Linked DNA regions of Actinocorallia herbida. The protein of the gene in region 2 interacts with the protein of the main gene of each other region in a pairwise test. Links are inferred from orthologs where the notes say so. Each region holds a gene or a part of one and is shown on either strand. Other genes may lie near its edges.

Region 1 (11,515 bases), 1.1 Mb from region 2 along the record:
GGCGCGGTTGAGCGCGGTCATCGCGGCGGGGTCGGCCGAGCCGGGCGACGAGGTGCGCAGCAGGGAGAACAGGAAGGCGTGCTCCTCCCCCGCCGAGCCGAGCCGCAGCAGCGGGGCCTTCACCTTGGCGGTCGGGATGGGGTAGAGCAGCAGGACGGCGCTGAGCCCGATGTTCGCGGGGGTGAGGCCGGGCAGCGCGGCGGTGACCAGCTCGTCGACGGCCGAGGCCGCGACGATGCTGTCCAGCCACGGGTGGGGCCGCTGCCACTCCCCGATGGCCTGGAGGATCCCCACGATCGGGGTGATCCGGTCGGCGAAGTCCCAGTAGGTGAGGTCGTCGATCGTGACGGACGTATGGGTGAGGTCGCCGATGAGGGCGGCGTCGTCGGCGGGGGTCGCGTCGAAGGCGACGGCCTCCATCATGAAGGTGTGGCCGCCCTCGACGACGGCGAGCGAGCCTTCCAGGTAGTCGAACCGCCCGTCCTCGGCCATCGCGATCTGCGCGGCGGTGAGGTCGGCGACGCTGCCGTAGTAGAGGTTGTAGCGGCGGACCGTGGCGGGCGCCGGGACGAGCCGCACGACCGCCTCGGTGATGATGCCGACCTGGCCGAGGCCGCTGCGGGCGGCGTCGAAGAGGTCCTTGCGCAGGGTCGGCGAGCAGCGCAGCACGTCGCCCTTGCCGGTGACGACCTGGAGTTCCAGCACGTTGTCGACCTGGGCGCCGTGGTGGATGACCGCGCCGCCCACCCCGCCCGCCGACAGGGTGCCGCCGACGGACAGGCCGAGGTAGTCGGTGAGGGTCGGCGGGGTGAGTCCCTGGGCGAGCGCGGCCTGGACCAGCGCTCCCCACAGGACGCCGCCGCCGACGACGGCCCGGTCGGCGCGGATCCGGATCCCGTCGAGCGGCGCGGTCTCGATGACGAGGCCCCCGGCCACCTGGGACTGCCCGTTGGTGGTGTGGCCCTGTCCACGTCCGGCCACCTTGAGGCCGCGCGCCCGGCAGAACTTCACCATCTTGGCGATGTCGCCGACCGAGCCCGGTTCGAGGACGGCGAGGGGGGTGCGGCTGACGATGTGTCCGAAGTCGTCGGCCGCGGCAGCCAAAGACGCGGCGTCGGTGCGGAGCGTGCCGTCGAGGGACGGGATGGCGTCGAAGGGGCCGCCGGCGTGCGCCGCGGTCACCCAGTTCCGGCTGACGGGGTCGAGCCCGACGACCAGGGCGCCCGCGACCAGCCCGGTCATGATCGAACGGCGGCTGATGGCGTGAGATTCGCGTTCCTGCATTGGAGAAGCCTCCCTAGGAAGATCCACTTTGGGAATCTTCGCAAGAAAGCCACATCACATAAGGGCGATTCGGGAACTTCTCCCTATTGGCTACAAAGACCTCTAAAGTGTCCACCCAGATCACCCGTCACCCGAGCCGACCCAGGGACCCCGCACCGTGACCAAGTGGGCTGAACGAGAAAGACGCCACGCCGCGGCCTTCGACGTCATCGGCGCCCGGTACGACGAGGCCTTCCCGCACAAGGAGGGGCAGCTCGCCGCAGGCTCCTGGCTCCTGGACCGCCTCTCCCCCGGCTCGCACGTCCTCGACCTCGGCTGCGGGACGGGCCTGCCGTCCGCCGCGCAGATCGCCGCGGGCGGGCACCGGGTCACCGGCGTCGACCTCAGCGCCGAGATGGTCAGGATCGCCGGACTGAACGTGCCCGAGGGCGAGTTCCGGCAGGACGACCTGCGCGACGTCACCGGCGAGTTCGACGCCGTCGTCGCGTTCTTCGTACTGCTCATGCTGCCGGTGCCCGGCATCCCCCGATCGCTGGAACTGATCCACCGCCTCCTCAAGCCGGGCGGGCTGTTCTGCCTCTCGATGGTCGAGGCCGACCTCGAGGAGTTCCCGATCCCGTTCCTCGGCCAGGAACTGCTCGTCTCCGGGCTGCTGCGCGACGAGCTGCGCGAGGCGGTCGAGTCCGCCGGGTTCGAGATCGAGGAAGAGAACGTGCTCAGCTACGCGCCGGCCACGACCCAGGCCGTCCCGGAGATCCAGCTCTTCTACAACTGCCGCCGGGTGTGACGTGAGCGAGACCGCCGAGAGCCTCAAGGAGCGCCTGGCGTTCCTCGGTGCCGCCGCCGCGCGCATCGGCACCCGGCTGGACCCCGCCGAGACCGCGCGGGCGCTGGTCGGCGCGCTGGTGCCCCGACTCGCGAGCAGCGCGACCGTCTACTTCGCCGAGAGCCTGTTCGGCCAGCGCGCGGAGTTCGGCGACGACCTTCGCCTGGTCGCCGGACCCAAGCAGCCCGAGGAGGCGGCTCAGCGGGCCGTGGCGTTCGGCGCCGCGGTGCACGAAGGGCGGCTGGTGGCCCTGCCGCTGCGGGTCCGCGGCAGGACACTGGGCGCCGTCCTGCTCGAGGCCCCCGGCGCCGACGAGATCGACGCGCTGATGACCGAGCAGCTCGTCGCCCAGGCCGCCCTGGCCGCCGACAACGCGCACAGGTACCGGCAGGAGGCGGCCGCCGCCGACACGCTCCAGCGCAGCATGCTGCCCAACCGGCTGCCGCGCTTCGCCGGGGTCGAGATCACCCACCGCTACCTGCCTGCCAGCGATCACGCCAGGGTCGGCGGCGACTGGTTCGACGCGATCGGGCTGCCCGGCAGCCGGGTCGCGCTCGTCGTCGGCGACGTCATGGGGCACGGGATGCGCTCCGCCGCGATCATGGGCCAGCTCCGCACGTCGGTGCAGACCCTCGCCGCCCTCGACCTGCCGCCCGACCAGGTGCTGCGCCAGCTCGACGGGCTGGCCCAGGGCCTCGGCGAGAACCACCTCGCCACCTGCATGTACGCCGTCTACGACCCGGTGGCCCGGCGCTGCACGTTCGCCAACGCCGGGCACCTGCCGCCGATCCTCGTCCACGCCGACGGCCGCGCCGAACTCCTCGAAGTGCCCGAAGGGGTGCCGATCGGCGTCGGCGGCGTCGCGTTCGAGCCGATGGAGGTGCCCGTCCACGACGGCGACCGGCTCGTCCTGTGCACCGACGGGCTCGTGGAGGTCCGCGGCCAGGACATCACCGAGGGCCTGGAGCAGCTCCGCGCCACGCTCGACTGCCGCCGCCTCACCCTCGACGCCCAATGCGACGACGTCCTGCGCAACCTCCAGATCGACGACCGGAGCGACGACGTGGCGGTCCTCATGGCCGATCTCACCGGCATTCCGGCCGCGAACGTCGCCCGGTGGATGCTGGAGCCGCGCCGGACCACGCCGTCGCGCATCCGGCGGCTCATCCGCGCGACCCTCAAGGCCTGGGACCTCGCCGACCAGATCGAGATCACCGAGCTGCTGGCCACCGAGGTCGTCACCAACGCCGTCCGGTTCGCCACCCGGCCGATCGAGCTGCGGCTCGTGCAGACCGAGCATCTGCTGGTCGAGGTGATGGACGACGAGTACACGCTGCCGGTCCTGCGGGACGCGCACGAGGACGACGAGGGCGGCCGCGGCCTCCAGCTCGTGTCGCGCCTCGCCCGGCGGTGGGGGGCGACCCGCACCGCCTCCGGCAAGATCGTCTGGTTCGAGCTGGGCGTCTAGAGCCGGACCGTCGTCACGGGCAGCGAGGAATCGGCGGGAATGTCCAGCCGCGAGTCCTCCAGACCCGCCGCGACGAGTTCCGCGCCGAGCGCCGCGACCATCGCGCCGTTGTCGGTGCACAGACCGGGCCGGGGCACCCGCAGCCGGACGCCCGCCTTCTCGCAGCGCTGCGCGGCCATCTCCCTGAGCCGCGAGTTCGCCGCGACGCCCCCGCCGATCTGGAGGTGGTCGACCCCGTTGTCCTTGCAGACCGCGATCGCCTTCCGCGTCAGCACGTCGACCACGGCCTCCTGGAAGGACGCGGCCACGTCGGCGATCGGCACGGACTCCCCGGCCCGCTCCTTCGCCTCGACCCAGCGCGCCACGGCGGACTTCAGGCCGGAGAAGGAGAAGTCGTAGGTCCCGTCGTCGATCTTGCCGCGCGGGAACGCGATCGCGCGCGGGTCGCCCTCCCTGGCCCTCCGGTCGATGATCGGACCGCCGGGGAAGCCCAGGTCGAGGACCCTGGCGACCTTGTCGAACGCCTCGCCCGCCGCGTCGTCGACGGTCGAGCCCAGCGAGCGGACGTCCCGGGCCACGTCGGGGACCAGCAGCAGCGAGGAGTGCCCGCCGGAGACCAGCAGCGACACGCACGGCTTGGGCAGCGGCCCGTGCTCCAGCTGGTCGACCGCCACATGGGCGGCCAGGTGGTTCACCCCGTACAGGGGCTTGCCGAGCGCGAGGGCGTACGCCTTGGCGGCGGCGACGCCGACCATCAGCGCGCCCGCGAGCCCGGGGCCCGCGGTGACCGCGATGGCGTCGAGGTCGCTGAGCGCCACCCCGGCCTCGGCCAGGGCCCGCTCGATCGTCGGGGTCATCGCCTCGAGGTGGGCGCGGCTGGCGACCTCGGGCACGACCCCGCCGAAGCGGACGTGCTCGTCGACGCTGGAGGCCACCGTGTCGGCGAGCAGGGTGTGCCCGCGGACGATGCCGATGCCCGTCTCGTCGCAGGAGGTCTCGATGCCCAGCACCAGGGGTTCGGTCACGGCTCGTCCCTCCGCATCATGATCGCGTCCACGCCGGACGGCTGGTAGTAGCGCTTGCGCACGCCGATCCGGACGAAGCCGAACCGCTCGTACAGCCTCTGGGCCGGCTCGTTGTCGGCCCGCACCTCCAGGAACACCCTGCGGCACCCGCGCCGGACCGCCTCGGCCAGCAGCTCGGTCAGCAGGGCGGCGCCGAGGCCCCGGCCCTGGCTGGCGGCCGAGACGCCGATCGTCTGCACGTCGCCGTCACCGCCGACGGCGGCCAGGCCCGCGTAGCCGACGACCGAGCCGTTCTCCTCCAGCACGATGTAGTGCCGGGTCCCCGGCATCGCGGCGAGCTCCTCGCGGAGCATGCCCTCGGTCCAGGACTCGTCGCCGAACAGCTCGTGCTCCAGCACCATCGCCGCGGGCAGGTCCGCGGTCGACATCGGCCGGATCCCGGTGTCGCTCATTGGCTCGCCTTCTTCCGTGCGCCGATCTCCTGGGCGTCGGGGCGGCGCAGGTAGAGCGGTTCTGGCGGCAGCAGCGGCAGTCCGGCGCGGCCCGACAGCCTGCTGATCGCGATCTCCGCGATCGCCCCCGCCGACGGCAGGAGCGGCGCCCGGTCAGCGGGACCTTCCCGCTCCTCGAACACCGCGGAGTACAGCGCGGCGCCCTCGCCGATCGCGGGCAGCCCGGAGGCCGCGGCATCGGCGGCCGGGCCGACCGACGGCTCGGTCACCCGCCGCTCGAAGGAGTCGTAGCGCGCCCAGTAGACCTCTTTGCGGCGCGCGTCGGAGGCCACCACGAAGGGCTGGGTGCGGCGGCTCGCCCAGGCGAGGGCGTCGAGCGTGCAGACCCCGTGGACGGGGAGGCGCAGCGCGTTGCCCAGGGCGTCGGCGGTCGCCAGGCCGACCCGCAGTCCCGTGTAGGGGCCGGGGCCGACGCCGACCGCGATCGCGTCGAGGTCGCCCGGGGACGCCCCGGCCTCGGCGAGGACGCGGGAGATCGACGGGGACAGCACCTCGGCGTGGCGCTGCCGGTCCACCCCGGCGACGACCGCCACGGGCCGGGCGGCGGCGCCAGGGAACCACTCGTAGAGAGCCGCGGTGACCGCCGAGGTCGCGGTGTCGAAAGCCAGTACCAGCACGACCGTCAAGCCTATACGGAGGCCGGGTCAGGCCGATCCCATCTTCTTGATCGCCTCGATGGCCTTCGTCGCCGCCTCGGTCGCCCCGTCCACGCAGTCGCCCTGGTCCAGCGGCGTGTCGTCGTCCTTGCTCCCGCCGTAGGAGACGGTCACGAGGACGTTGCCGACACGGGCGTTGACGACGGCCTGGGAGAACGCGGTCTCGGTGAAGTACAGCACGTAGGCCTGATCGCCGACCTCGTCGAGATCGTCGAAGTCGCGCAGGCGCTGGCTCGGCAGGAGGTTGTCGCCGGACTTGTCGCTCTCGTGCTCCTCGGTGAACATCCCCTCGGCGTCGGCCACCGGGTCGGCGCCGGGGACGCTGCGCAGCTCCAGGGACAGCTCGCGGGGATCGTCGCCGAGCCCCACGTCTCCCCAGGTGCAGCGGACCGAGGTGTCGGTGTCGGTGGCCGACGCCGGGGTGGGCTCGCCGCCGGGGACGAGCTTCTCGGGGGCGTCGGCGAGGACGGAGCACGCGTCCGGCGGGCCCTCCAGCGGGACGAACCCGCCGTCCTCGGCGCCCGACGGGGCCGCCTGATGGTTCGTGCCCGGCGCTAGTTGCGTGGGGTCTCCGCTCGCGTTACGCAGGATGAACAGACCGGCTATCGCGCAGACCACGAGCACGCCGGTGAGCGCACCGGCGAGCAGGATCGCCATACTCCGCTCAGAACCGGTGCTTCTACGCCTCTGACCACCCACTGGAGGACTCCTATACCCGTCTTGTCCCGGGAAAGTGCGCTCTTACCAAAGATGTTCGCTAGAGGTTACGGCACGCAAACGAGAAACTGCGAGTACCAGGGCATACCTATCTAATCTGGAACGATCCCGTTCAGTTCAGACCCGGCCCAGCGGCCCCCCACGCCGGTGATCGTCACGTCGCGGGACTCGGTGTCGCCGACCCGGCTCATCCGCACTTCGAGACGATCTTCGGCAAGGCCCTCGACCAGGCCCTCGCCCCACTCCACCACGGTGACCGCGGCCGCGAGGTCGGCGTCCAGGTCGAGATCGTCGACCTCGGCGAACCCGCCGAGCCGGTAGGCGTCCACATGGACCAGCGGCGGCCCCCCGGCCAGCGGCGGGTGCACCCGCGCGATGACGAAAGTGGGCGATGTCACCGGGCCGCGCACCCCGAGGCCCTCCCCGATGCCCCGGGTCAGCGTGGTCTTGCCCGCGCCGAGACCCCCCGTCAGGACCACGAGGTCCCCCGCGCGTAGCAGCCCGCCCAGGGCCAGGCCCAGGGAGTGCATCCGCTCCGCCGTGTCTATCCTCACCGCTCCTCCTTCACCGGCTCGTCCTCGACGCCCCGCGCGGGCCCCGGCACCCGGGGCGGGGCCGCCGTGACCCGTCCCGCGAGCGCCCGGACCGCCTCGGTCACCCGCGCGTGGTGCTCCATCGGCAGCAGATGCCCCGCGGGCTCGACCGCCACGTACACCACGTCCGTCAGGCCCGCCGCGATCTCCGCGCCGTGCGCCGCCGGGGTCAGCAGATCCGCGTCGCCCGTCATCACCAGCGCCGGAACCCGGTCCAGGACGGCCAGGGCGGCGCGCTTGTCGTGCCCGATCAGGGTCGGGTAGAACTCCGCGATCACCTCGAACGGGGTCGCGCGGACCATCCGCTCCACGAAGTCCACCACGGTCGGGCTGATCGTCCGGTCGGCGAAGCCCATACGGCGGATCACCCAGAACGCCAGATCCGCGCCGATCGCGCGGGAGGAGTCCACCAGCGCGCCCCGGCGGCCCAGCCCGCGGATGACCCGCGGCGCGAGCGGCTGCGCCACCTTGGCCAGGATCAGCGGCAACCCGAGCGTCATCTGCTGGATGTCGCCCATCGAGGTGTTGACCAGCGCGACCCCGCGCACCCTGCCGCCGAACTCCTCCGGATGGCGCTCGGCGAACGCCATCAGCGTCATCCCGCCCATGGAGTGCCCGACGAGCACCACGGGCTCGTCCCGGCCGACCGTCGCGCGCAGCACCGCGGCGAGGTCCGCGCCGGTCTGGTCGATGGTCGCCCGGCGCGGGTCGCTGCGCCCGGACCTGCCGTGGCTGCGCTGGTCCCAGGTGATCCGCCGGAACCCCGTGAGATCGCGCCGCTGGTAGTGCCAGGTGTGCAGGTTCAGGCAGTAGCCGTGGCAGAACACCAGGGTCGGGGTGCCCGGCGCCGGAGGCGTCTCGGGCTCCTCCACCTCGACGTACAGGGGCAGCCCGTCGTCGGCGAGGACGGTCAGGGCGTCTCCGCGCGGCTCCCCGAAAGGCTCGGCGGCCTCCGGGTCCGGCTGGGCCCTGACCCGGCCGACCGCGTACTGGCGGGCCGCGACCACGGCGCCCACGCCGGCCGCGCCCACCCCGGCGACGGCTCCGGCGATCCCGAGTCTTCTCTTGCTCCGTCCGTCCAAAGTCGTCCTCCCTGCGGGGCTGGGTACGGAAGGCCGCGGGCTCAGGCCGCGGCGGTCAGTCGGTGTGCACGCGCGGGACCCGGCCGCCCAGCCGGGTCACGATCTCGTAGGAGACCGTGCCGACGGCGTCGGCCCAGTCCGTCGCGGTGGCCTCGCCGCGGTCACCGGGGCCGAACAGGACGACCTCGTCGCCCTCCTCGATCGGATCGTCGCCGACGTCCAGCACGAACTGGTCCATGCAGACCCGTCCGGCGATCTTCCGGCGGCGGCCTGCCGCCAGGACCTCCAGCACGTTGCTGCCCGAGCGCGGGACGCCGTCGGCGTACCCGGCGGGGACCAGTGCGACCGTCGTCTCCCGGTCGGTGATGTAGAGGTGGCCGTAAGACACGCCCGACCCTGCGGGGACGCGCTTGGCGACCGTCACCGTGGAGGTGAGGGTCATCGCGGGGCGCAGGCCGGGATCGGGCAGCGCGGGCGCGGGGTTCAGCCCGTAGATCGCCAGGCCGGGACGGATGAGGTCCCAGCGCGTCTCGGGCAGGTGCAGGGCCGCCGAGGAGTTCGCCAGATGCCGTAGCTCGGGCCGGACGCCCGCGCGCTCGGCGTAGCCGACCATCTCGGCGAAGGCCGCCGTCTGCCGGGCCACCGACGGGTGCTCCGGCTCGTCGGAGCAGGCCATGTGCGACCAGAGCCCGATGATCCGGACGGCCCCCTCGGCCTCGGCCTTCAACGCGGCCTCGACCAGCGCGGGCCAGCCGTCGCGGGTCTGCCCGCCGCGCGACATCCCGGTGTCGGCCTTCAGATGGATCCGGGCGGGGACGCCCTTCGCGGCGGCGGCCGCCGCGACCGCGCGGACCAGCCCGACCGAGCCGACGCCCAGGTCGACCCCGCCCGCGATCGCCGCGGCGAAGTCGGTGTCCGGCGGGCAGACCCCGGCGAGCACCGGGGCGGTGATCCCCGCCGCGCGCAGCGCCAGGGCCTCGTCGGCGAACGCGACGCCGAGCCAGGACGCGCCGGCCTCCAATGCGGCCTTCGCCACCGGGACGGCCCCGTGCCCGTAGGCGTCGGCCTTGACCATCGCCATCACGGGCCGGCCCGCGGCCTCGGCGAGCAGCCGCACATTGTCCCGGATGGCCGAGAGGTCGACCAGCGCGCGCGTCGGATGCGTCATGGTCCCCAAGTCTGCCGCACCCGGCGGGGAGCTCGGGCAAGACCGCGCGCGGGTCGGCGCAGCTCAGGACAGTTGCGCGAACGCCTCTGGCAGCGCGGCGAGAACGTCCTCCGCGGTGATCGGCGCGGGCGCGAGGCCGCGCCGGGGCGCCGCGGCGATCCGGGCGGCCAGTCCGTGCAGGTGGGCGGCCCAGGCCCCGGCGTCGGCGGCGTCGACGCCCTGCGCGAGCAGCGCCCCGGCGAGGCCCGACAGGACGTCTCCGGAGCCCGCGGTGGCCAGCCAGGGCGTGCCCGTGAGATTGGCCCGGACCTGGCCGCCCGGATCGGCGACGAGCGTCGTGGAGCCCTTGAGCAGGACCGTCACACCGAGGCCGGCGGCCGCGGCGCGGACATGGACGAGCCTGCGCGCCTCGATCTGATCGCGGCCGACGTTCAGCAGCCGGGACAGCTCGCCCGCGTGCGGGGTGAGCAGCGTCGGGGCCCGGCGGTCCAGCAGGGCGCGGCGCACCCCGGCCGGGAGCCCCGCGAGGACGGTGAGCCCGTCGGCGTCGACGAGCACGGGCACCTCGCTGCGCAGGGTGGCCTTGACCAGGCGTTCTCCTCGCGCGTCGACGCCGAGGCCGGGGCCGACCACCCAGGCCTGGACCCGGCCGACGGCGTCGAGATCGGGCTCCGTGTCGTCGCCCGGGGCCGCCTCGGGCAGGACCGTGGTGACGGTCTCCGGCCAGCGCGCGTCGACCAGCGCGACCACCCGGGCGGCCGAGGCGAACCGGACCATGCCCGCGCCGCCGCGCAGCGCCGCGCCGACCGAGAGCAGCGCGGCCCCGGTGAACCGCGCGCCCCCGGCGATCACCCCTACGACGCCGCGCCGGTACTTGTCGGTCTCCGCCTCCGGGCGGGGCGGCCTGACGTCCGCGGTGGCCGGGGCGATGACGGCGGGCTCGGGCAGCCCGGTGAGGCCGATGTCGACGAGTTCGACGACCCCCGCGTGCGCGGCCCCCGGATCGATGAGCAGGCCGGGCTTGAGCGTGCCGAACGTGACCGTCACGTCGGCCCGGACCGCGGTGTCGGCGACCTCGCCGGTGTCGGCGTCGACCCCGCTCGGGATGTCGCACGCCACCACCGCGGCCTCCTCGGGCAGGGCCCTGACGAGTGCCCCGTACAGGCCGCGCAGGGCGCCCCGGCCTCCGATGCCGGTAAGGCCGTCGATCACCAGGTCGGTGCCTTCGAAGGCCCGCCTGGCCGCCGAGGAGGGCGCGGAGCCTTCTCCCGGGGACAGCAGGGACTCCAAACGGGCGTAATCCAGGACGCGGCCTCCAGCCGCCCTGAAATCGGCGAGCCCTTCGGGATGCGTCTTCTGCGCGGCCAGCGCGGCCGTCACGTGGGCGCCCCTGCGCGCCAGGCGCGCGCCCGCGTACAGGGCGTCGCCTCCGTTGTCCCCGCTGCCGACGAGCAGCAGCACGCGGGAGCCGTAGAGGCCGCCGAGCAGCTGCGCGCACACGGCGGCGAGCCCCGCCGCGGCCCGCTGCATCAGCGTGCCCTCCGGCAGCCGTGCCATGAGCGCCGCCTCAGCGGCCCGTACCTCGTCCACCGCGTGCGCGTACCGCACCGCCGCCTCCTGCGAAAAGGGATGAAGGGATGTCTCGCCCGTGGGCCCGTCTCCGGCGTCCTACCCGCTCAGCCCGCCTCGGCGATCACCATCGCGGTCGCGATCCCGCCGTCGTGGCTGAGCGACACATGCCAGGCGGTGATCCCGAGCGGGTCGGCGACCGCCGAGATCGTGCCCGTGACGTGCAGGGACGGCCGGCCCGCCGCGCCCCGCCGGATCTCCGCGTCGGTCCACAGCAGCCCGCCCGGTGCGCCCAGCGCCTTGGCCAGCGCCTCCTTGGCCGCGAACCGCGCGGCCAGGGACCGCACCGGAAGATCCCGCTCACCCTCGGTGAACAGCCGCTCCCGCAGCTTCGGCGTCCGCGCCAGCGCCGCCCCGAACCGCGCCACGTCCACCACGTCGATCCCCACGCCCACGATCACCCCCCGAGCGTACCGATCTCAGGGCAGGCGGGTCCTCGGGGCGGGATCGCGCATCGGCAGGCGCAACCTGCGGACGGTCAGGGCGACCGCGCCCGCGGCGAGCACCAGGTCGAAGCCCAGGCCGTAGTGCCAGACCGGCTTCAGCCCTTCGCCG
Region 2 (11,395 bases):
GGCACCCCGCGGCCCAGCAGCGCACGCACGACCAGCTGTCCGAGATGCCCGGTGGCCCCGGTGACGCCATAAGTGGTCATGAAAGATCCCTTTTCTGTAACTGGCCTGGTGACGTTTCATACTGTATCAGCGGTGGTTACGGATACAATGTCGGACATGGCGCAGGCGACGAACACCCAGTTCTCCGTCGCGGTCCACCTGGCGACCCTTCTCGCGGGCCGCCCCGGCGAGCTCGTCGACTCCGGTGAACTCGCCGTCAGCCCCGCGACCAACCCCGTCCACGTGCGGCGCGTCCTCGGCAGGCTCCGCGCGGCGGGCCTCGTGCACTCCCACGCCGGACCCCGGGGCGGCTGGGCCCTCTCCCGCCCGCCCGAGACGCTCACCCTGGCCGACATCTGGACCGCCGTGAACGCCGACGACCCCGTCCTCGGCGTCCACCTCCCCAACCCCGCGTGCCCCGTCGGCCGCACCGTGACCGCCAACCTCCACGCCCAGGACGCCCTCGCCCGCGAGGCGGTCCTCACCTCCCTGGCGCGGACCACCATCGCCGACCTCCTGGCCCCCGCCGCCCTCTGAGCCGTCGGCGCGGCCCTCCAATTCCCGGCAAAGCCGACGTCACAGTTGACCTTTGCCGACATTCCGGGCGATCAAATCGGGGAATCTCTGCTGTGCCGCAGGATCGCCGGGCCGCCGACCGGCCCGGGACAGGTGCTCCGCGGCTCGGCAGCCCGGAGGCGCGCATGAACACCAAGCAGACCACCGCGACGGGATTCGTCCTCTTCGCCGCGATCCTGATGATCCTCAGCGGGGTCTGGGGCGCCATCGTCGGCCTCGCGGCCATCATCAAGCGAGAGTTCTTCGTCGTCGCCCCGAACTACGTCTACGAATTCAGCATCACCGGCTGGGGCTGGATCCACCTGCTCCTCGGCATCGTGCTCATCGCCGTCGCGGTGGCCCTCATCGCCGGCCGGTCCTGGGCCCGCTGGCCCGTCATCGTCCTCGCCTCCATCCAGGCCATCGCCCAGTTCGCCTTCCTCCCGTACTACCCCTGGTGGTCCATCCTCATCATCGTCCTGGACATCGTCATCATCTGGGCCCTCCTGGCCTGGCGCCCCGAATCCCTCTGACGGCATGGTGACCATTGACGGTCGCGGGAATTGCGCCACCGGGGCTATATATCGCAAAGTAGGAGAAATAGCCTGCTCAACCGAGCACTGCCCACACCCGGGCGAATAAGGACGGCCCGCACAGGCGCATGGAAGCTATCGTGACCCGCGTGACCGACGGGGCGCGCGGTCGGACAGCACGAGAACACCTCGCAGATAGTACGAATACCACCACCACCTGTCACATCATCGAAGGCAGGGGCTAGCGCGGGAGGCAAAGGGTGACGTTGCTGGTGGGCGCTCCCGGCGGAGGCAAACTCGTCGTCGACTGCCTGGGCCCCCGGGACGGCACACCCGTCTTCCTGATGCACGGCACCCCGGGCAGCCGCAGCGGCCCGCTCCCGCGCGGCATCGTCCTGCACCGGCTCGGCGTCCGCCTCCTCAGCTACGACCGGCCCGGATACGGGGATTCGGCCCGCCGGCCCGGCCGGTGCGTCCGGCACGCCGCCGACGACGTGCGGGCGATCGCCGACCACCTCGGATACGAGCGGTTCTCCGTCGTCGGCAGATCCGGCGGCGGTCCGCACGCCCTCGCCTGCGCCGCCCTCCTGCCCGACCGGGTCACCATGGCCGCCGTCCTGGTGACGGTCGCGCCCCCCGACAGCAAGGGGCTCGACTGGTACGGCGGCATGGGCGAGCTGAACAGGCGGGAGTACTCCGGCATCGACCTCGACCCGGCGGGCGGACTCGGCGAGATCATCCGCAAGGCCGACGAGATCAAGAAGGACCCGGAATCCCTGCTGCGCATGCTGGGCGGCGACCTTTCCTCGGGGGACCTCCGCATCGTCGAGGACGTCGAGATCCGCGAACAGCTCATCCGCACCTACGGCGAGGCGCTCAAGTACGGCGCCGACGGCTGGGTGGACGACGTGCTCGCCCTCCGCCGCCCCTGGGGCTTCGACCCCTCCCAGATCCAGGTCCCGACCCTCCTGTGGCACGGGTCGCAGGACCGGTTCTCACCCGTCGACCACACCCGCTGGCTCGCCGCCCGGATCCCCGCCGCGGAGACGTACGTCGAGCGCGGCGCCACCCACTTCGGCGCCGTCGAGGGTCGAGCAGCACGCCGTCGGCGTCGGCGGCGCCCGCGAACGGCGGGACCCGCATCATGTACTTCCACACGAGCGTCTTGATCGACTCGGCGGAGGCCCTGCCGTCGTACCACCGCCGATGGGACCTCCCCGCGGCGAGCAGGTACCCGCCGAGGCTCCCGACGCAGAAGCACACCGCCGTCAGCAGATCCGCCGCGCTGTGCCACGACGGCCCGCCGGGCCCGCCGAAGAGCTCGAACAGCCCCACCCCCAGCGACGCCCCGAACAGCAACCGCGTCTGCCGCGTCACCCGCCGCTGGCCGAGCGCCGACGCGTCCGACGCCACCCGGTACACCTCAGGAAGATCGCCTCGTCCAAATTCGTTCAAAGCCCCCCCAAACCCACCAAAAACCCTAACCCGCCACCCTCCCGACAACTAGGCCACAAGACACGCTCCCGGCGGGCCCGCCACCGCCCCCCGAACAGCCGAAAGCCCCCGAAAAGCCGAAAGGCCCTCCGCAGCCGGAGGGCCTTGACCGGAGCCCCGTATCGGATTCGAACCGATGACCTGCTGTTTACAAGACAGCTGCTCTGGCCGGCTGAGCTAACGAGGCGTTGTGGGGGGCATCTTAGCCGAATCAGGTGTGGCGCTGGCGAGCGATCTCGTAGAGGGCGATGCCTGCGGCTACGCCGGCGTTGAGGGACTCGGCGTGGCCGAACATGGGGATGTGGGCGAGGATGTCGCAGCTGTCGCCGACGAGGCGGCCCAGGCCCTTGCCCTCGGAGCCGACGACGAGGACGAACGGGCCGTCGGCGGCGGGGAGGTCGGTGATAGAGGAGCCGCCGTGGGCGTCGAGGCCCGCGACGAAGCAGCCTGCCTCCTGGTAGGCCTTGAGCTGGCGGGTGAGGTTGGTGCAGCGGGCGACCGGGGTGGTGGCCAGGGTGCCGGCGCTGGTCTTCCAGGCGCCCGCGTTGATCCCGGCGCTGCGCCGCTCGGGCAGCAGGATGCCGCTCGCGCCGAACGCGGTGGCCGAGCGGACGATCGCACCCAGGTTGCGGGCGTCGGTGATGCCGTCCAGGGCGACGATCAGCGGGGCGGTGCCCTGCAGCAGCTCGTCGGGGTGGGCGTAGCGGTAGGGCTTCACCTGGAAGGCGAGACCCTGGTGGACGGCCCGGTCGGTGAGGCGGTCGAGCTCGGGCTTGCCGCACTCGATCAGCGGGATGCCGCGGTCGGCCGCGATCTTGACGGCCTCGCGGACCCGGTCGTCGCTGTCGGGCATGTAGTACAGGGTGGTGCCGGGCACGCCCTCGCGCAGCGCCTCGAGCACGGGGTTGCGGCCGTGCACGAGCTCAGGCGCGTCGGGACGGCGCGCGGCGACCGGGCGGCTCTGGGCCGCGGCCGCGCCGCCCTGCCGGGTCTGCTGGCCCGTGGCGGGACGTCCGCCCGGCTTACGCGGACCGAACGTCTTGGTGCCGGTGCGGGAAGAGCTCTTGGCGTTGCGCGCCTTGACGCGCTTGCCGTGCCAATGCCTGTCCTCGGCCTTGGCGGTGACGCTCGGGCCCTTCTTGCCCTTCTTGGTCATCCTCGGCTGCCCTTCCCACAGAAAACAAAACCACGTGAACCACAAGCGTAAGCGACCCGAAGCATCGCTCCGGGCCGCCTGTGGAAAACTCAGCCCCGCCTGATGTCGTAGCGGGGGCCCTGCGGGGTGTCCTCGACCACGATCCCGGCCTCGGCGAGACCGTCGCGGATCGCGTCGGCGGCGGCCCAGTCCTTGCGGCCGCGGGCCGCCTGGCGCTGGCCCAGCACCACCCGCACGAGCGCGTCGACGACCGGGCGCAGATCGGCGGCGTCGGAGGCGACGCTCCACTCCAGCGGGTCGATCCCGAGGACCGAGGCCATCGCGCGCACTTCGGCGGCGGCCTCCCGCGCGGCCTCGCCGTCGCCGGACGCCAGCGCGCTGTTGCCCGCCCGGACGGTCTCGTGCAGGACGGCCAGCGCCTGCGGGACGCCCAGGTCGTCGTCCATCGCCCCGACGAACGCCGCGGGGAGGTCGGCGGAGATCTTGACGTCGCCGAAGGTCTCCGCGGCCCGGACGAGGAAGCCCTCGATCCGCTGGTAGGCCAGGGCCGCGTCGTCGAGCGCGCCGGGGGTGAAGTCGATCGTGGAGCGGTAGTGCGCCGAGACGAGGAAGTACCTGGCCTCGACGGCCCTGACCTGACCGAGCAGATCGTCCAGGTACACCACGTTCCCGATGGACTTGCTCATCTTCTCCCGGTCGATCGTGAGCAGACCGTTGTGCATCCAGTACCGCGCGAACCCGTCGCCCGCGGCCTGAGCCTGGGCGATCTCGTTCTCGTGGTGCGGGAAGACCAGGTCCATGCCGCCGCCGTGGATGTCGAACGTCTCGCCGAGGTACTTGGTCGCCATGGCCGAGCACTCCAGGTGCCAGCCGGGACGGCCGGGGCCCCACGGCGTCTCCCAGGACGGCTCGCCGGGTTTGGCGCCCTTCCACAGGGCGAAGTCCCGGGCGTCGTGCTTGAGCTCCTCGTTCGGGGTGTCCCCCGCCGAGCGCATGTTCTCCAGCTTCTGGTTGGACAGGCGCCCGTAGTGGTCCGCCCAGGACTTGACGTCGAAGTAGACGTCGTCGCCGACGTTGTAGGCGTGCCCGCGCTCGATGAGCCGCCGCATGAGGACGATCATCTCCGGGACGTGCCCGGTGGCGCGCGGCTCGATGGTCGGCGGAAGGCAGCCGAGCGTCTCGTAGCCCTTGCCGAAGATCCGCTGGTTGCCCTCGGCCACGGCGAACCAGGGCCGTCCGGACTGCTCGGCGACGGCCAGGATCTTGTCGTCGATGTCGGTGACGTTCCGGACGAAGGTGACCTCGTAGCCCGAGCGGATCAGCCAGCGGACGAGCTGGTCGTAGATCACGCCGGAGCGCAGGTGGCCGATGTGCGGGGCGGCCTGCGGTGTGGCCCCGCAGACGTACAGCCCGACCCGGCCCGGCGTCAGGGGCTCGAACTCGCGGACGGCACGCGTGCTGGTGTCATAAAGGCGCAGGCTCACGGAAGTCAAGGCTACTAGGGAAAGGCCTCGCGCAGAGGCCGCGGGCGCAGATGCGCCATCAGGGGTCGCGCGGGGCGGCGCGCCGGGTCAAGATTGTCTCTCACTCCGTCTTCCCCCCGAGGCACCATGACGACCGCACTGACGCCCGCTCATCGCGCGTTCACGATTCTGAGCTTCATCGCCGTCGCCGGGCTCACCGCCGGGGCGTTCATCCTGTCTTACGACGATCTGCGACTGCTGGCCGAGACCGGGCTGAGCGGGCGGAACGTCGAGCGTTTCGGCAGGTACTACCCACTGGTCTACGACGGGCTCATCGCCACCGCGATCCTCGCGCTCTTCACGGCGCGCCGCGCGCCCTGGTGGACCCGCTGGATCCGGTGGATCCTGCTCTACGCGCTGGTCGGCGGCGCGATCGCCGCCTCCATCCAGAACGTGGTGAAGGGCTTCGCGGCGATCGACGGCACCGCGCTGGACGCGGGGGTGGCCTCGGCCCCCTGGGTCGCCGCGCTCCTGGCGACCTGGCTGTGGCTGTCGATGTTCCGGCAAGTGCGCGCGGTCCGGCGGACCCGTAAGACGCCCAACGGATCTCCCGAGCCGGAGCCCGTGCCGCAGCCCGACTTCTCCCTCGACGGGATCACTCCGGCCGAGCCGATGCGGCTGCCCACCGCGGCGGACTTCCCGAACCCGTACCTCGACGCCTATCCCCACCCGGTGCCTCCGCCGGGTCCCGCACCCGCGATCGAGCAGGTAGAGGCGCCGGACCATGAGGACGCCGAAGACGACCAGGAGCCTCCGAGTCCGCCTCCGCTGCCCCTTCCCGTCGCCGCCGAGCCCGTCCGTCCGCCGGCCAGCCTTCCGACGGACGTGAAGCTCGTGGGGCGGCCCGCCAAGAGCGACGCCTCCCGGGACGAGTCGGAGCCGGAGGGCCCGAGGCCGGACCTCGACGAGTGGGCCGCCTACGGGGGTGACGAGTGGGACCCGCCTTCCGGCACGCTGCGCAGTGGCCCCACGCCGCCCGGACAGGGCTGACGCGCGGGGCTCCCGGAGGAAGTGCGGATCACCGTCTCAGACGCCTTCGCGCAGGAGGATCAGCGCGGGAAGATCAGCGCCGTGGCGATGGCGGCGATGCCCTCGCCGCGGCCGGTCAGCCCGAGCCCGTCGGTGGTGGTCGCCGAGAGGCTGACCGCGGCGCCGTCCAGGACCGCGCTCAGCGTCTTCTCCGCCTCCGCGCGCCGCTTTCCGATCTTGGGGCGGTTCCCGATGACCTGGATCGCGACGTTGCCGATCTCGTAGCCCGCCTCGCGCACCAGCCGGTGCACCTCGGTGAGCAGGACCGCCCCGGACGCCCCGTGCCAGCGCGGGTCGGCGGTGCCGAAGACCGCGCCGAGGTCGCCGAGGCCGGCGGCGCCCAGCAGCGCGTCGCAGGCGGCGTGGGCGGCGACGTCACCGTCGGAGTGCCCTTCGATGCCGTCGCCCTCGCCGGGCCATTCGAGCCCGGCCACCCACAGCGGCCTGCCGGACGCAAAAGGGTGGACGTCGGTACCGACGCCCACCCTTGGATGTTGAAATGTCATGCAGACAAGCGTGCCCTACCCGGCGAGGACCTCGTCCAGCAGCGCTTCGGCCTTGTCCTCGTTCGTCTTCTCAGCGAGCGCCAACTCGCTGACGAGGATCTGCCGTGCCTTGGCGAGCATGCGCTTCTCCCCCGCCGACAGCCCGCGCTCCTTGTCGCGCCGCCAGAGGTCACGCACTACTTCGGCGACCTTGTTGACGTCACCGGACGCCAGCTTCTCCAAGTTCGCCTTGTACCGCCGAGACCAGTTGGTGGGCTCCTCGGTGTACGGGGCGCGCAGCACCTCGAACACCTTCTCCAGGCCCTCCTGGCCGACCACATCCCGGACCCCGACCAACTCGGCGTTGTCCGCGGGGACGCGTACTGTAAGGTCACCCTTGTCGACCTTCAGCACCAGGTAGGTCTTGTCCTCACCCTTGATGGTGCGAGTCTCGATGGCTTCGATCCGAGCAGCCCCATGGTGGGGGTAGACGACGGTGTCGCCGACCGTGAAAGTCATGTGACAAGTACCCCTTCCGCTAGGCACTAGCCTACCACGCGCTTCCCACGGAACGCACGGGCCAACCGTACATTTCCGCAGGTCACGCCATTAATTGGGGTCTTGACAAACCTTCGCACCGGTGCAAGCCCGCACTCCGGACTCATTGTTCTACCCAGGGGAAACGTCTTCGCAACCTCTGCGCAACACCTGTGTACGGGCCGCGAAACCGATATTCCGATCTTGCCGGAAAAGGCGATACTGGAAAGGGACGCGTGATCGGCGCCGCCGGAGGCGAGGTGCGGCATGAGGCATGAGGACGACGACTACGGCCTGCCTCACGTCCATGTGGTCGTCCCCGACGACGCCCGCGAGCTCGACGAGGACCTGGCGATCTGGCGGCGCGAGGAGAGGTCCCGCCTGCGCAAGGCCCGCTGGCAGCGGATCGCCAAGCCGTTCCAGGGCTGGGGCCTCGCACTGCCCGTCACGATCCTCGTACTGCTCGTGGCAGTGCTCAGCGGCACCCTGATGACGTTCTTCGGACCGCGCGCCCCGCGCCAGATCCCGCCCGCCCAGACGCTCGCGCGCAGCACCGCGCCGCCCGGTTCGGTGGGCGGCCTTCTCCCTTCCGCGAACCTGGCCGTGAATGGCGCGCCCATGCGGACCGTCGACATGCGCCCCGCGCTGATCGCGATCATTCCCCGCGCGTGCGACTGCGACGGAACCCTGCGCGGACTCGACCGCATCGCCGACGCCGCTTCCGTAAGGATCTATTTCCTCGCCGACCGCCGCACGTCAGGAGAATCGGTCAAGGAGGCCCATGAAGATCTCTGGAAGATCTCCGGGCGCGTCGCGGGATCACAGGCCTCCATTGTCGACGATTCCACCGATCTTCTCCCGCGCACCTATCAGGCGCACGGGCTGACAGTTCTCGTGGTGAAGGCGAACGGCGCCGTCGGGCAGATCATGCGCGACCTGCGGACGACCCCGGAGCCGTCGCTCGTCCGCTTCTGAGCGCCTCCTCCCGGTTCGCTCCGCCACGGGCCCCGCAGGGCAGGGGATCGGCGCGGAGAACGCCGGAGCACCCCCGGTCCGGAGCACCGGCGAGTGCTCGCTACGATGCGTGCGGACCCACGATCGAACACCGGTAACTGGAATATCTGCGCCCCGAAGGGCTGCACCAAACGAGGAGACACGTCGCCGTGATCCGCAAAGTCGCCCCGCTGGCCCTGGCCGGTTCTCTCGCCCTGGCCGGGTGCGGTGCCGGGACCGAGGCCCAGAGCGTGAAGCCGACCCGCCTCACGGACGGCGTCAACATCTCGCAGGGCGGCCTCGACGTGCGCAACATGTTCCTCCTCGGCCCGGTCCCCGGCACGCCCGCCGAGCCCGGCGCCGACCTGCCGCTCTACGGCACGCTGATCAACAACACCGCCAAGGACTCCGACGCGCTGACCTCGGTCACCGCGGCCGGCGGCTTCGCCCAGTCCGCGGTGATCGGCGCCGGCACGATCGCGCTGCCCGCGCACACCGCGGTCCCGCTCGGCGGCCCGCAGACCTCGGTCGTCCTCAAGGGCACGAGCGCCAAGCTCTTCGGCGGGGAGAGCGTCAAGCTCACCCTGACCTTCACCAACGCCCCGCAGATCACCGTGACGGTCCCGGTCGTGCCCTCGGTCGGCGAGTACGCCACCCTGTCCCCCGCGCCCGCCGCGACCCCGACCGGCAGCGCCACCCCGACGGGCGCCGCCACCGGCGGCACCGAGGTCGAGGGCGTCGAGGGCACCCCCGCGGTCAACCCGAAGCCGACCAAGAGCCCGAAGAAGTCGGCCGGCAGCGAGCCCTCGGAGCACTGAGCCCGAGCACGGCCCCCAAGAACACCGAAAGGCCCCCGGCGTCACGCCGGGGGCCTTTCCCTTTACCCGCTCTCGCCGCGCCCTGGACGGGGCGCAGGGGCCCTCAGGGCTCGAACTTGTAGCCGAGCCCCCGGACGGTGACGATGTACCGCGGTGTCGAGGGCGCCGGCTCGATCTTCGCCCGGAGCCTCTTGACGTGGACGTCGAGGGTCTTGGTGTCGCCGACGTAGTCCGCGCCCCAGACCCGGTCGATCAGCTGCATCCGGGTGAGGACGCGCCCCGCGTTGCGCAGGAGCACCTCCAGCAGCTCGAACTCCTTGAGGGGGAGCTGGACGGTCTCCCCGCCCACGCTCACTATGTGACGTTCCACATCCATGCGCACGGGGCCGGCTTCCAGTGCCGCGGGGACGATCTCCTCCACGTCCCCTTGGCGCCGCAGTACGGCCCGGATCCTTGCGACCAGCTCACGCGACGAGAACGGCTTGGTGACGTAGTCGTCGGCGCCCAGTTCGAGGCCCACCACCTTGTCGACCTCGCTGTCCTTGGCCGTGAGCATGATCACCGGGACGCTGGAGCGGGAGCGCAGTTCGCGGCAGACCTCGGTGCCCGGCAGGCCGGGCAGCATCAGGTCAAGCAGGACGAGGTCGGCGCCGTTGCGGTCGAAGGCCTCCAGCGCGTCCGGCCCGGTGGCGGCCACGGCCACCTCGAAGCCCTCCTTGCGGAGCATGTACGACAGGGCGTCGCTGAACGACTCCTCGTCCTCCACGACAAGTACACGGGTCACGGATTGTCCTCCCGGACTGACTGATCTAGGGATCGGGGGTGTTCCCGCAGGGGGAGCCGGAGAGTGAAGGTGGAGCCGGAGCCCTCCTTGCTCCAAACGATCACCTCGCCGCCGTGCTTGGTGGCGACGTGCTTGACGATGGCCAGCCCGAGGCCGGTCCCCCCGGTCTGGCGGGAGCGGGCGGGGTCGACGCGGTAGAACCGCTCGAAGATCCGCTCGAGCTCCGGTTCGGGGATCCCGATGCCCTGGTCGGTCACGCTGATCTCGGCGTAGGGGCGCTCCTCGTCGTCCACCACGCGCGTGCTGATCGCGACCTTGGTCCGTTCCGGGCTGTAGGCGATCGCGTTGTCCACAAGGTTCTTCAGGGCCATCACCAGCAGTTCCTCGTCGCCCCTGACGTACAGGTCGGGCGTGACGGCGACGCCGAGATGGATCTCGCGGGCCTGCGCGGTGAGAGTGGCGCGGTCCACGGCGTCGGCGACGAGGTCCGCGACGGCAACGGGCTCCTCCTGCGCGAGAGGCTCCTCCCCCTGGACGTAGGAGAGGGTGATGAGGTCCTGGACGAGGCTGGAGAGCCGGGCGGCCTCCAGTTGCATCCGCCCGGCGAACCGGCGCACCGCCACCTGGTCCTCGGCGGCGTCCTGGACGGTCTCGGCGAGCAGCAGGAGCGCCCCGACGGGCGTCTTCAGCTCGTGGCTGACATTGGCGGAGAAGTCGCGGCGGATCGACTCGACGCGCCGCATCTCGGTGAGGTCCTCGGCGAGCACGAGGACGAGCCCTCCGGAGCCGAGCGGCGCGACCCGGACCGCGAACCAGCGGGAGTCGGCGACGCCCACCTGGACCTCGGCCTCGCGGATCTCGCCGTCGCGGCGGACCCGGCGGGCCAGGGCGAGGATCTCGTCGACCATGAGGCGGTCGCCGCTGACCATGCCGAAGGCGCGCGCGGCCGAGGAGGCGCGCAGCACCTTGTCGTCGGTGTCGAGGACGACGGCCGAGGACGGGAGTACGTTGAGGACCGAGGAGACGCCCGGGGGCAGGGCCACGACGGGGGGTTGCGGCGGTTGCGCGCGGCCCTGGGCCAGTTCGGTCCAGCGGATGGCCAGGCCTGTCACCAGCCCGCCGGTCAAGCCGACGAAACCGGCGAGTCCGACGGCCAGTTCGACATTCACAACTGGATGTTAGGTGCCGTTGAGGACGCCCTTGCACTACCCGACGTACTCGGACGGTCGCGTTCGCCCAATGTTCACCTCTGCCACTGATTCAGTTCATGACCGACATGTTCGATGTGTCACGGGAACAACCCATCACATGGGATTTCACCCATTGTGATCGAACGAACACGAGGTAGGGACTTTGCGCGACGCTTACCATGAGGAACTCGACGGGATCTCCCATGACTTGGTGGAGATGACCCGTCTGGTCCGTTCCGCCATGGCGCGGGCGACCACT

The links.
Region 1: the proteins of rlmB (region 2) and EDD29_RS44345 interact in binary tests that used the Escherichia coli proteins (3 or more experiments, as listed by UniProt). The link is inferred for Actinocorallia herbida from one-to-one orthologs.

The regions. Positions count from the first base shown.
Region 1 is NZ_RJKE01000001.1:9,700,634-9,712,148, reverse strand. What follows is about bases 8,668-11,515. They hold EDD29_RS44345 (NAD(P)H-hydrate dehydratase), read right to left. Parts: upstream 10,940-11,515; coding sequence 9,395-10,939; downstream 8,668-9,394. Other genes in these bases: EDD29_RS44335 (ABC transporter permease), read right to left, coding at 11,380-11,515; EDD29_RS44340 (holo-ACP synthase), read right to left, coding at 11,008-11,361; alr (alanine racemase), read right to left, coding at 8,668-9,331. In the rest of the region: EDD29_RS44395 (FAD-binding protein), read right to left, coding at 1-1,242; EDD29_RS44390 (class I SAM-dependent DNA methyltransferase), read left to right, coding at 1,442-2,071; EDD29_RS44385 (ATP-binding SpoIIE family protein phosphatase), read left to right, coding at 2,073-3,578; tRNA (adenosine(37)-N6)-threonylcarbamoyltransferase complex transferase subunit TsaD, read right to left, coding at 3,575-4,603; rimI (ribosomal protein S18-alanine N-acetyltransferase), read right to left, coding at 4,600-5,055; tRNA (adenosine(37)-N6)-threonylcarbamoyltransferase complex dimerization subunit type 1 TsaB, read right to left, coding at 5,052-5,732; EDD29_RS44365 (hypothetical protein), read right to left, coding at 5,760-6,428; tRNA (adenosine(37)-N6)-threonylcarbamoyltransferase complex ATPase subunit type 1 TsaE, read right to left, coding at 6,581-7,018; EDD29_RS44355 (alpha/beta fold hydrolase), read right to left, coding at 7,039-8,163; more of alr, read right to left, coding at 8,219-8,667. UniProt on the Escherichia coli protein: Bifunctional enzyme that catalyzes the epimerization of the S- and R-forms of NAD(P)HX and the dehydration of the S-form of NAD(P)HX at the expense of ADP, which is converted to AMP.
Region 2 is NZ_RJKE01000001.1:8,635,240-8,646,634, forward strand. What follows is about bases 1,806-4,711. They hold rlmB (23S rRNA (guanosine(2251)-2'-O)-methyltransferase RlmB), read right to left. Parts: upstream 3,778-4,711; coding sequence 2,833-3,777; downstream 1,806-2,832. Other genes in these bases: EDD29_RS39135 (alpha/beta fold hydrolase), read left to right, coding at 1,806-2,296; cysS (cysteine--tRNA ligase), read right to left, coding at 3,867-4,711. Outside these bases: EDD29_RS39120 (SDR family oxidoreductase), read right to left, coding at 1-80; EDD29_RS39125 (Rrf2 family transcriptional regulator), read left to right, coding at 157-576; EDD29_RS39130 (DUF7144 family membrane protein), read left to right, coding at 741-1,127; more of EDD29_RS39135, read left to right, coding at 1,472-1,805; more of cysS, read right to left, coding at 4,712-5,261; EDD29_RS39160 (hypothetical protein), read left to right, coding at 5,388-6,290; ispF (2-C-methyl-D-erythritol 2,4-cyclodiphosphate synthase), read right to left, coding at 6,350-6,835; EDD29_RS39170 (CarD family transcriptional regulator), read right to left, coding at 6,851-7,333; EDD29_RS39175 (hypothetical protein), read left to right, coding at 7,619-8,326; EDD29_RS39180 (copper chaperone PCu(A)C domain-containing protein), read left to right, coding at 8,515-9,162; EDD29_RS39185 (response regulator transcription factor), read right to left, coding at 9,266-9,946; EDD29_RS39190 (sensor histidine kinase), read right to left, coding at 9,943-11,115; phosphate signaling complex protein PhoU, read left to right, coding at 11,300-11,395. UniProt on the Escherichia coli protein: Specifically methylates the ribose of guanosine 2251 in 23S rRNA.